Regions from separate parts of the Virgibacillus kekensis genome, predicted to be linked through region 2. Evidence: predicted binding sites of a transcription regulator. Region 2 holds the regulator's gene; each other region holds the start of a gene.
The links. Region 2 encodes CtsR, which represses protease genes until heat stress. Its sites were predicted from a motif close to ATGGTCAATAAAGGTCAAACA; they were not measured.
Positions count from the first base shown of each region.

Region 1: the regulator CtsR is predicted to act here: its motif matches at 2,325-2,345, upstream of ACFO3D_RS01170 (ATP-dependent Clp protease ATP-binding subunit).
Region 3: the regulator CtsR is predicted to act here: its motif matches at 1,818-1,838, upstream of clpP (ATP-dependent Clp endopeptidase proteolytic subunit ClpP).

Region 1 is NZ_JBHSFU010000002.1:71,472-75,723, forward strand. It holds gene mbcS (acyl-CoA synthetase MbcS) at 1-999, shown strand, start outside; gene ACFO3D_RS01165 (LCP family protein) at 1,064-2,107, opposite strand; gene ACFO3D_RS01170 (ATP-dependent Clp protease ATP-binding subunit) at 2,386-4,252, shown strand, end outside.
Region 2 is NZ_JBHSFU010000010.1:58,851-63,102, forward strand. It holds gene clpC (ATP-dependent protease ATP-binding subunit ClpC) at 1-1,207, opposite strand, end outside; gene ACFO3D_RS16015 (protein arginine kinase) at 1,219-2,286, opposite strand; gene ACFO3D_RS16020 (UvrB/UvrC motif-containing protein) at 2,283-2,822, opposite strand; gene ACFO3D_RS16025 (CtsR family transcriptional regulator) at 2,839-3,306, opposite strand; gene ACFO3D_RS16030 (MgtC/SapB family protein) at 3,531-4,229, opposite strand.
Region 3 is NZ_JBHSFU010000004.1:34,978-39,229, reverse strand. It holds gene whiA (DNA-binding protein WhiA) at 1-229, shown strand, start outside; gene ACFO3D_RS04580 (HPr family phosphocarrier protein) at 424-678, shown strand; gene clpP (ATP-dependent Clp endopeptidase proteolytic subunit ClpP) at 1,163-1,756, opposite strand; gene ACFO3D_RS04570 (PleD family two-component system response regulator) at 1,911-2,522, opposite strand; gene ACFO3D_RS04565 (sensor histidine kinase) at 2,497-3,888, opposite strand; gene ACFO3D_RS04560 (DUF6305 family protein) at 3,913-4,252, opposite strand, start outside.

The DNA of each region.
Region 1 (4,252 bases), on a different contig from region 2:
GGCTGGGGATTTGCTCATCTGAAAACAGCCTCTGAAAACTGGTTGTGTATTAATGAAGGTGACAAAGTTTGGGCCACGGCTGGGCCTGGTTGGCAGAAATGGATATGGAGTCCGTTCCTCTCTGTATTGGGTTCAGGTGCTACTGGATTTGTCTATCAGGGAAAATTTGATCCAAAAACTTATCTTGGACTACTGCAAGACAACGATATTAATGTTCTTTGCTGTACCCCGACTGAATATCGTCTGATGGCAAAGGTGGATAATCTGGAAGACTATCAGTTGCCTGCGCTTCATAGCGCTGTGTCCGCAGGTGAACCGCTTAACCGTGAAGTTATAGATACTTTCAGAAAGTATTTTAATGTAACTGTCCGCGATGGGTATGGCCAGACTGAGAATACACTGTTGCTTGGAGTTATGAAAGATATGGAAGTAAAGCCAGGGTCCATGGGGAAACCTACACCTGGTAACGACGTTGAAGTTATTGATGAAAACGGTGATCCACTTCCGGTCAATGAAACAGGGGATATCGCGGTGAAACTTGATTGTCCGGCATTGTTCCGTGAATATTATAAGGACTCCGAGCGAACAAAGATGTCCCGTCGAGGTGATTACTATGTAACTGGTGACCAGGCGTCAAAAGATAAGGACGGCTATTTCTGGTTCGAAGGCCGAAGTGACGATATCATTATCAGCTCCGGCTATACAATTGGGCCATTTGAGGTGGAAGATGCCTTGGTTAAACACCCTTCTGTCCAGGAATGTGCAGTAATCGCCAGTCCGGACGAGGTTAGAGGAAGTGTAGTAAAAGCATTTGTTGTGCTACAGAATGGTGTGAGTGCCAGTGATGACCTGGTAAAAGAACTGCAGGACCATGTAAAAGAGCTGACAGCACCTTACAAATATCCACGGAAAATAGAGTTTATCAAGGAATTACCTAAAACAACTTCTGGTAAAATCAGACGAGTAGAATTACGGCAGAAAGAAATAGTAACGCATTAAATAAGAAAACCCGGTAACAGCGAGCATATCTTAGCGCTGTTACCGGGTTCTTTTCATATTAACCTTATTCAATTGTTCCAGGTTCACCAGTCCCACTGTCTTCCGGCAGACCGAGCGCATTTCTTAATTTATCGGAAACCTCATTAATTCCCGCCTCTGAAGGAAGAAAGAATATCTGGTTACCGAACCATTGATTTGCCCCCTCAATATTGAATGTTTTTATATTGGAGGCATTAATGGATGAATAGGCTTTCTGCAGTGAGTAAATTTCTGTCGGCCGCAGACTGGTTTCTACATTTTCACCAAGTATGTCAGAGATTTCTCCTACTTTGAAGATAGTTCCAAGCGAGATAGCCTGCCCGATTGCCGCCTGGATAAACTGACGTTGCCGCTCATCCCGTGGATAAACAGCATTTACATCTCTCTTTCGCATCCTTACAAAGGCAAGTGCTTCTTCACCGTTGAGCTTCTCTGGTCCTGCTTCAAAATAGATTCGTTTATCATTATTAAAGATATTCTTTTCCCAAAAGCCTTCTTTAATATCCACGGTCACCCCACCAAGGGAATTGACGATATCCCGAAATCCTTCAAAATCCACTGTAACATATTCATCGATAGGGATATGAAGCAAATCCTCAACTGTTTCAACAGTTAGGCGGTTGCCGCCATAGCCGGTTATCGACCCATAATGATATGCAGAGTTAATTTTATGATAACCTGCGTATTCTCCTGCGCCTTCTTCTGGCAATTCTACTCGAGTATCTCTCGGAATAGAGGTCATGGTCATTTTATTCGTGTCCGGATTTAAAGTAGCAACTATCAAGGTATCTGCCCGGCCGTTTTTCCCTCCGGAGGAATAGTTTTCGACCCCAATCAGCAGGATGGAAATTGGATCTTCTCCAACCGTTACCGCTTCTTTCCGCATCTCTGATTTTTCTCCTGGTCGTTCAAGACCATTGTACGATCCTTTTGCTGCCTGGTACGTCTGGTAGACGAGATAACTCCCTACACCCAATATCATTATAAGAAAGATAAGAACAAAAATTAGGAGCCGCCGCTTCCATGATTTCTTTTTCTTTCTTCTTCGCTCCGTTCGTAGTTCAGTCAATATATAAATCCCCCAATTAACAGACAAATTTTAAGGTCCACCAAGTATTAACCTGTTATGGACGTTTTAAATCCTATTATATGTGAAAAGAATGGATATAACAATACGAACTCGCAACTTATGACCCAGGAAAAAGGCAGGTAACATATAAATTTTGCATAAAAAAAATGAGTCAAAGGACTTGAAAGTCAAAATTGGTCAGAGTATAATAAAGTCAAAGGTCAAATATAGTCAAAGTCAAAATTGATATTTGATCCCATTAAAAGGAGGAATTATCTATGCAATGTGAACAATGCGGAATTCGTCCAGCGAACATTAATGTAACCATGAAAATTAATAATGAAAAGATGCAGATGCATGTTTGTAATAAGTGCTTTGAAGAAATACAGGGAAATTTAATGAATAACGGTTATGGATTTAATCCTAACCAGCAGGACGATTTTTCCGAAGGCTTTTTCCAGGGAAATGGACAGGGCTTTACAGGTACAAAAACCCAACAACAGGCAGCAGGTGGCAATGGTCTGCTTGATCAGCTTGGCAAGAATCTTACACATGCGGCACGTGCCGGCCTGATTGACCCGGTAATCGGCCGTGACAGCGAGGTTAAACGAGTGGTTGAAACAATTAACCGCCGCAACAAAAATAATCCGGTATTGATTGGTGAACCTGGTGTGGGAAAAACCGCAATTGCGGAAGGACTTGCACTGAAAATCACGGAAGGAAATGTACCGGCAAAACTAATGAACAAAGAAATCTACTTGCTTGATGTAGCTTCTCTTGTAGCGAATACAGGCATTCGAGGCCAGTTTGAAGAACGGATGAAGCAGCTGGTGCAGGAGCTGCAGTCACGTAAAAACGTGATTCTTTTCGTAGATGAAATCCATTTGCTTGTCGGAGCAGGAACAGCTGAAGGCTCACAGATGGATGCGGGAAATATTCTAAAACCAGCCCTGGCACGTGGCGAACTGCAACTTATCGGTGCCACTACATTGAAAGAGTACCGTAAAATTGAAAAGGACGCTGCATTGGAACGCCGCTTCCAGCCGATTATTGTTAAAGAACCGTCAGTCGATGAAGCTGTCCAGATTTTGAATGGCATTAAAGACCGCTATGAAAAATTCCATGAGGTTTATTATTCTGATGAAGTAATCCGTTCATTTGTGACCCTTTCACAACGATATATTCAGGATCGCTTCCTGCCGGATAAGGCAATTGACCTAATGGATGAAGTGGGATCTCGATTGAATCTATCCAATGCCGAGAAAGATTCTAATTCCATTAAGAAAAAGCTTGATGAAATTATTAAAGAAAAAGAAAAGGCTGCAGAAAAAGAGGATTATGAGCAGGCAGCACATCTTCGTTATCAGGAAATTCAGCTTCAGAAACAGCTGGAGAAAGCAAAAGATGATGAGCAAATTACCGATGTTGATATATCTGATGTCCAGCTAATAGTTGAAGAAAAAACCGGTATTCCGGTTACAAAACTGCAGGCAGATGAACAGGAGAAAATGAAGAGCCTTGCAGAAAATCTCGAGGCTAAGGTTATTGGACAGCCTGAAGCAGTTACCAAGGTTGCTAAAGCGATCCGACGCAGCCGTGCTGGGCTGAAGTCGAAACATCGCCCAATCGGTTCATTCCTATTTGTTGGACCGACCGGGGTAGGTAAAACAGAACTGAGTAAGGCACTTGCGCAAGAGATGTTTGGTACACGTGATAGTATGATTCGCCTTGATATGAGTGAATATATGGAAAAACACACCGTGTCAAAAATTATCGGTTCACCTCCAGGATATGTCGGCCACGAGGAGGCGGGACAGTTAACTGAGCAGGTACGCCGAAATCCTTATTCCATCCTCCTGTTGGATGAAATTGAAAAAGCGCATCCGGACGTTCAGAATATGTTCCTGCAAATTATGGAAGACGGTCACCTGACCGATTCTCATGGCCGTAATGTAAGCTTTAAAGATACGGTAATTATTATGACTAGTAATGCTGGAACGGGCGACAAACAGATTAGTGTAGGTTTTAATAAAGCACAGCACGAGTCTGTTTCAACCCTTGAAAATCTGAGCAATTACTTTAAACCGGAATTCCTGAACCGCTTTGATGGAATAGTGACATTCAACGAACTTACAGAAGACAACC
Region 2 (4,252 bases):
CAGCTTCATCAATCAGGTCGATTGCCTTATCTGGCAGGAAGCGGTCGGTTATATAACGGTCAGACAGATTTGCAGCCGCATCAATCGCTTCCTCGGTAATTGTTACACGGTGGTGGGCCTCATAGCGGTCACGCAGACCTCTTAGAATCTGCACCGTTTCTTCCAAGGTTGGCTCATTTACCTGGATTGGCTGGAACCGGCGTTCAAGTGCTGCGTCCTTTTCAATATATTTACGGAACTCATCCATGGTGGTCGCACCGATACACTGCAGTTCACCACGTGCCAGTGCCGGCTTAAGAATATTGGATGCATCAATTGCACCTTCTGCGCCACCTGCACCGATTAATGTATGAAGTTCATCAATGAATAAAATTATATTCCCGGCCTGGCGGATTTCCTCCATTACTTTTTTAAGTCGGTCCTCGAATTCACCACGATATTTAGTACCAGCTACCACTGTCCCCATATCAAGTGTCATTACACGTTTATCACGTAACGTTTCAGGTACCTCATTATTAACAATCTGCTGGGCAAGGCCTTCAGCAACTGCTGTTTTACCGACACCTGGCTCACCAAGCAAGACGGGGTTATTTTTCGTACGGCGGCTTAATACTTGAATCACCCGCTCAATTTCCTGACTGCGCCCGATAACCGGATCAATTTTGCCTTCTTTAGCACTTTCCGTCAAATCACGGGCTAGCGAATCCAATGTTGGGGTGTTGGCATTTGATGCCTGGGCTCCACCACGGCCTTGTCTTCCCGCTTGTGACTCATTGCTTCCGAGCAGCTGTAAAACCTGCTGACGAGCTTTATTTAAGCTTACACCAAGGTTATTCAATACTCTAGCTGCTACACCTTCTCCTTCACGGATCAGACCAAGCAGGATATGCTCTGTACCAACGTATGAATGCCCCAGCTTACGAGCTTCATCCTGTGATAACTCAACCACTTTCTTGGCTCGTGGAGTGTAATGAATTGTTTGCATAGGCTGTTTGCCAACTCCAATAAGTTTCTCAACTTCTTCCTGGATTTTGGATATTTCCAATCCTAGTGACTGAAGCGCCTTCGCGGCAATTCCTTCTCCTTCGCGTACAAGTCCAAGCAATACGTGTTCTGTGCCTATATTATTGTGACCCAGCCTTACTGCTTCCTCTTGTGATAAAGCTAATACTTTCTGAGCTCTTTCGGTAAAACGTCCAAACATCATATGCTTTCCTCCTAGCTATTCTCTAATTGCAGCCGTTCACGGATAAGTGATGCCCTAAGTACATCCCTTTCATTAGGTGTCAGTGTTTTCTGCGCATACTGTTGCAGAAAACCAGGTTGGGTCAGGACCATTAATTCATTTAAAATATTACGGGTTACATTCTGGATAATACCCAAATCTATTCCAAGTCGAACATCGGACAGACATTTTGCTGCCTCTTTAGATTCTATGATTCGACTGTACTCCAAAACACCATATGAACGATAAATTCGGTCTTCTAATTTTGTCCCGGACTGTTCCATCAGTCTAGCCCGTGCATTGCGTTCATGTTCAATCAGTTGCTGTACTACACTCTGAAGATCCTGGACGATATCCTCTTCAGATCTGCCAAGGGTAATCTGGTTGGATATCTGAAATATATTACCGATGGCTTCGCTGCCCTCGCCGTAGATGCCGCGCACTACCAGTCCGAGCTGATTAATTGCCGGAATCATCCTGTTTAACTGCTGAGTCATCGCAAGTGCAGGCAGATGCATCATTACCGATGCCCGCATACCTGTACCAACATTGGTGGGACAGGTTGTCAGATATCCTCTCGTCTCATCAAATGCGTAATCGATTTTTTTCTCCAGCCAGTCGTCAAATTCAAAAGCCTTTTCCAGTGCCTTGTTTATTTGAAAGCCAGGAAAATATAGCTGTATGCGAATATGATCCTCTTCGTTCACCATTACGGATACCTGTTCATTTTCGGATATTAAGGTTCCGGAAGAATGATCATGCTCTACAAGATGGGGACTGATCAGATGTTTTTCGACCAGGACACGTTTCTCTATTGGAGTTAAATTTTTTATTGGTATAAATTCAAGATTTTCATAGTCCTGGAAAGTTTGGTGTTCGTATTCGTTCCGGATAAATTCACTGATTTTCTGCAAATCAGTTTCATTGGCCAATATAGGATACGTAAATTCCGCAAAATTCCTGGCAAGTCGAATCCGGCTGCTCAGGACAATGTCACTGTCCGGTCCGTCTTTACGCATCCACGGACTGATTGCTTCGTTCATAAAATGCTGTAAGGTCATTTATCTTCACCCCGCATTTCTTTATCAAGCTTTTTAATTTCATCTCTGACTTTGGCAGCTTCTTCAAATTCCTCATTTTCAATTAAGCGCTGTAACTTACTCTTATAAGTCTCAACCTGCTTTTTAAGGTGAAGGTCTCCGCCTTTTCTTGCCGGAATTCTCCCCTGGTGCTTCGTATTACCGCTATGCACCCTGCGAAAAATAGGGTCCAAACGATTGGAAAAAGTCCGATAGCATTCTGCACATCCAAACTTTCCTGCACGCTTAAAAGCAGAATATGTCATTCCGCAATGAGAGCACTGGAGTTCCTGTGTCTGTTGATAGGACCCGCTTGCCTGTTTTCCTTCCACGGAAGAAGCATCAAAATTGAAAAGTCCAGATAATAAGTTATGAAATGCAAATCCCTCTTCAGGATATGACATATAACCTTTCTCTTTTGAACATACCTCACACACATGTACTTCCCTTTTATTACCATTGATTACTTGTGTGAAGTGCACAGTAGCCGGCCGCTTATGGCATTCCTGGCATTCCATTTATTCTCTCCCCCTTTTACTTGGTCAAATATTTCAAGGTTGAAAGCATCGCAGTCAGGACCCTGGCACGAACTTCATCCCTTAACGGGAGCTGGAATGCTAGTGTACTTCTGCCAATAGCACTCAGCATTATTTTGGCTTCCCGTTCGGTAATCAGTTCTTCCTCCAGCAACCTTTCCAGTACATCCACCGCTGCATGCTGTGTTACTTTGGGGTTAATCATTTCAATGATTTCATCAATGAGTTCGGATTTATCCTGGTGTTTTATCCGCATGATTCGAATATATCCACCACCACCACGTTTACTCTCCACTATATATCCCTTTTCCACAGTAAAGCGGGTATTAATCACGTAGTTAATCTGCGATGGTACGCATTGAAACTGATCGGCAATTTCACTCCGTTTTATTTCTATGGCATCCTGACGTGCTGCCTCTAGAACTTTTTTCAAATGCTGTTCGATTATATCTGAGATGTTACTCATTTGCCCTCCTCCTCTAATCGTATGAGCTGGACCATTTACCTCTACCAATATTATTTTATGTTTTGACTTTGACTATCTTTGACTATACTTTTATTATACGTAAAAATAGCCGAGATGCAAACACAATGTACTATAACTATTTTAGACAAGTAAGTTCTAAAAGAAACGTGAAAATGTTTGCAAAGCTTTTACACAAATAAAAAGCCCCCCCAAATGGGAAGACTTTAATTTCGTTCTACAATATTCTTTACCTGGTCTACTCTGGCTATCTCTGCAAATAATGCAACCCGGTCAAATTCTGAATTTCGGTCAAGTTTTATATAGATATTCCGGTTATCTCCCTCAGCCCGTTCAATTTCCACATCCTTGATAATTACTTCATGTTTTTCCAGCACGGAAACAATGCTATTGATTTTCAATCCGGGTAAAGCGACTATCTCAATCAAATAGGATGAACGGCCTTTGGTGAGCTTCTCCTCAAAATTATTCAGGAATACAAGGCTCAGCAGAATGATCAGCGTAGTAAACACTGCTGGAGCATACATCCCTGCGCCTACAACCAGTCCAAGACCAGCCGTAGTCCATATTGATGCCGCAGTTGTTAATCCACGAATTGTCATTCCGTTTACAATAATGGTGCCTGCACCAAGAAAGCCGATCCCACTTATAACATAAGATGGAATTCTCGCTGGGTCGAACCGAATATTATCATATTCGTTAATCAATTCTTCAAAGCCATATAAGGATAAGAGCATCATTAGACATGACCCAACACCGACAATTATATGCGTCCGAAACCCGGCTGAGTGATTTTTTATTTCACGTTCAAATCCAATCAACCCTGATAATACCAGAGCGACCAATACCCGCAACATTATTATTGAAAAGTTTTCTCCAAAAACCTGGTCAATATATTCAATCATACCACTTCCCCCTAACGTTGACT
Region 3 (4,252 bases), on a different contig from region 2:
GCAGATTGAAAACATCAAACTGATTGAGCAGACTGTCGGGCTGGAAGCATTACCTGAAAAATTGCGGGAGATAGCAGTACTCAGGGTGCAGCATCAGGACGTTTCCCTGAAGGAACTCGGTGAGCTGGTTTCAAGCGGGAAGATTTCGAAGTCCGGTGTAAATCACCGCCTGAAAAAGATTGATGAGTTTGCAGAAAAAGTTCAACAGGACCAGGCGATTAAAAAGTAATTTTTCACCCTCTCATCCTGCTGATATGATATAATTACGTTACATTAAATAAAAATTCTAAAAAGTAAATGCTTTTTTAGCAATTTGCTATAAGGCTTGGTAATAGCCAGGTTTGCTAAATAATGTCGGCGCGATTCAGCGCTGCCCTTTTTTCATAAGGTTGAAAACGATTACAAACAGGGAGATGAGGAAATTTGGTTGAGAGATCAGTAAAAGTTGAGCTTGATTCAGGACTGCAGGCAAGGCCTGCCGCGCAATTTGTCCAGGAGGCAAACCGTTATACGGCACACCTGTTTCTTGAAAAGGATGGTAAGCGGGTTAATGCGAAAAGCATCATGGGTCTGATGAGCTTGGCTATTACTACGGGGGAAACAATCACGCTGATTGGGGATGGCAATGATGCCGAGGTGGCACTGAATCATCTTTCGGCATTCGTGACAAAAGAATAAGATAAATGGCCGCCGCTCTATTTTTATGAAGCTCAGTTTGGTGGAAAAATAATTGAATTGGCATATGAATTACCAGACTAAATCGCTTAGCGGTTTGGTCTTTGTTTTTTATACCAAGGAATTGCCCCGCAGAATAGGAATTCAAGTTGAAAAATAAAAAAATCCTACAGATCAGCTAAGCGGCTCCTCATTCCGCTAAAAGCGAAAAATGAGGTTGTAAAGGGCCTGAGGAGGATCCTGTGGTTCCGCTAAATGACCAATAGGAACACAATCTTGACTAAAAATAGTCAATTAGCGGAACCAGAATCCGAAATCATGCTTTAAGAAGGAATTTAGAGGAAATAACGGAAGAGGTTCCGATAAACAGTGACTGATGAACGCCTAATGAAATAGGGCACATCCTGATGGTACAAGCGACTCAACTGCTATTTAGAAAAACAGCAAACTAAAAAAGCTGCCCGCGAATGGACAGCTTTTAGCATCTTTATTTCCTATCTGAATTGCGTTCTAAAATCTTGTCGATCAAGCCGTATTCAACTGACTTTTCAGCAGTCATAAAGTTATCACGGTCGGTATCGCGCTCAATAACTTCTAGCGGCTGGCCAGTGCGTTCAGCAAGAATCTCATTTAGTTTTTCACGCATTTGGATAATACGGCGTGCATGGATTTCGATATCCGCAGCCTGACCCTGTGTTCCACCGAGTGGCTGGTGAATCATAACTTCACTGTTAGGCAGAGCATAACGCTTACCTTTTTCACCAGCTGCCAGCAGGAATGCACCCATGGATGCTGCCATACCTGTACAGATGGTTGATACGTTTGGTTTGATGAACTGCATGGTATCGTAAATTGCCATACCGGCTGTAATGGATCCGCCTGGTGAGTTGATGTACAGAGAAATATCTTTATCCGGATCTTCTGCTTCAAGGAAGAGAAGCTGTGCTACAATTGAGTTGGAAACATTATCATCAATTGCACTTCCTAGCATAATAATGCGGTCTTTTAATAAACGGGAGTAGATATCATAGGCGCGTTCTCCACGGTTTGTCTGTTCAATGACTGTGGGAATTAAATTCATTTAAAGTTCCTCCTTAAACATCGATTCATCCATTATTCTTGGATATCTTTATCTTAACTATTAGGTCAAAAAAGGTCAAACAAAACGTTCAACTATTTTGGCAAAAAATCTCTTTCCCCATCATTCCCTTATCAACGGAATATAAACGTATGAATCAGACAAGTTTGTACTTATTTTTTGGTCGTCCGGGCCTCCCATACTCTGAAATTATCTCAACTTCGCCTTTATTTTCCATGTAGTTTAAATAGCGGTGAACGGTCTGGTAGGCAATCGGCAAAGATTGTTGAATTTCATTAATTGTTGAAGGGTTATCCTGGTTGATTAAATATTCCTTAATTGATTGTAAGGTAGTTTGGCTTATTCCTTTTTCTACAAAAGCACTGCTATTATTCCCGGATAATTTTACTATCTTCAGATTTATTTTAATCCGAGAAATAAGATCAGGTGCTTTAATAGGCTTTAAAGCAAAGTCAGTTGCACCGGCATTTAAAAAAGTGTCTGCCACGTCCTGTCGCTCGTCAACTGTCAGAATAATAATGGGAACCCTTTTGTCTATTTTGCGCAGTTCTCTGGTCGCTCTAATACCATCCCAATCAGGCATGTGATAATCAAGAAGTACAAGGTCTGGTCTTATGTAACTGAATCGCTCAACTCCCTGTTTACCTGTATGTGCTTCAACCACCTGCCAGCCTACATAATCGCAGATTTCCCTGAGAGTAAAGCGAATATCTTCATTATCATCAACTATTAGTATAGTGGTACTCATTTACTTCATCACCTGCTTCTAATATTGGTAGGGAAATAACCATTTGGGTATAGCTTCCAGGAATGCTGTGAACATTAACTTTTCCCCCGTGGTTTTGAATAACTCTCCTTACAAATGACAATCCAATCCCTGAGGAATTTTTTGTACTGAAACCATCCTGCCAAATACTTTCTATGTGTTCAGATTTAATACCAGGCCCATCGTCCTTGATTTTAAAAATAACTTCCCTATTAATACTTTTGACATCCACGTGTATATTTCCTTTTTTTCCAGCAAATGAACTGATTGCATTTTCAATTATATTAGATATCGCCCGCGAAAACCGTATCTTGTTGACTTGGATACAGGGAAGGTTGTCGTCCAATTCAATTTCCATATTTACTTGCTGCTCATCTAGGCTGAGATGGCTAGTTACATATTCCAAGAGTTCTTTTACTGTTAATTCCTGTTTAATATTTTCGGATAATATTTCTGAAATCATATCTTTCATTTTTTCTACAGAATGCTCCATGCGAGTAAAATAATTCTTGAAAGGGGTACTGGAAGCGCCCTGCAATTTCATCTCAATTAGGGAAATTAAACCTTGCACTGTAACAAGGGGAGTTTTCAGGTCATGAACCAGCATATTTATTTCTTTATATACCTTGGATTCCACAAGAGCAGTTTTAGTTTCTTTTAACTCTTCCTCCTGGACCTGATACTTTTTTAGCGTATCAATCTGTTTATTCGATAGATGAAGGAGAAGGGTAAATATGAAAGCAATCGTCAGAAAAACAATAAAAAACACGGATGCAATGGTGTTGAGCAGGCTATTTCCGGTCAGGAAACTATCAGCTGTCTTAATGCTGGTTGCAAGATCATTTGTACCGAATCCAAATACTGTTAAAGCAGGGATTAGTTGCAACCAATGGGCTGCCAATAATGCAAAAAGCAAATTAACCCCGTAAGTAAAATAAAAATATTTATATCTCTGATTATACATCTGAAGCAGCAAAATAAGTCCTATGAAAAACAGCTGGCCAGAATAGGAAAAATTAGTATTATATAAATAGTTTAATAAAGTCAAATTGAACAAGCATATCCCTGCAAAGAAATAAGGGTATGTTACTGGATCCTGACTTTTTGCAAGTGAAGATGTTAACAGCATGGAGCCATAGTATATAGGGAAGAAAATTAGCAAACATCTTGCCATATATACAAATGAGGCAATAATTACTAATCCACTATCTGAATGTGTAATACTGTGCATCACACTGTCGACCACAAACCGTGACCAGTTACTGAAGAACTGGGGCATTGTTCCGCCTGCTAATATTAAGAATAAACCTGTTAATCCACCAATAAGATTGTTTTGCTTCTTTCTCATATTCATCGCCTTTCAGCCTAGATGTTATCTATAAACCGAATTAAAAGGAATTTTAATATCTTCTAAATCACTTACCAGAGTAACAGGAACAGAGTGTTTATTTAGCAACTGTATAGCTTTTTCAGTATCATTCATGTTTTTCAACCCAATAAAATAATCCGCAAATGGTGCAATATTCTCAAACAGTCTCCATGACTGCTTGTCATTCCTGTGTATTCCAGTAGGATCGACCACAACAATTGGCAGTTTAGTTTTACCTGCTTCTTTTAATAATGACGTTATTCGATCCCTTTCTTCCTGAAAAGATCGGATTGTATTAGACTGCCCATTGGCACTGTAACCAAGCATAATGACGACACTTTTG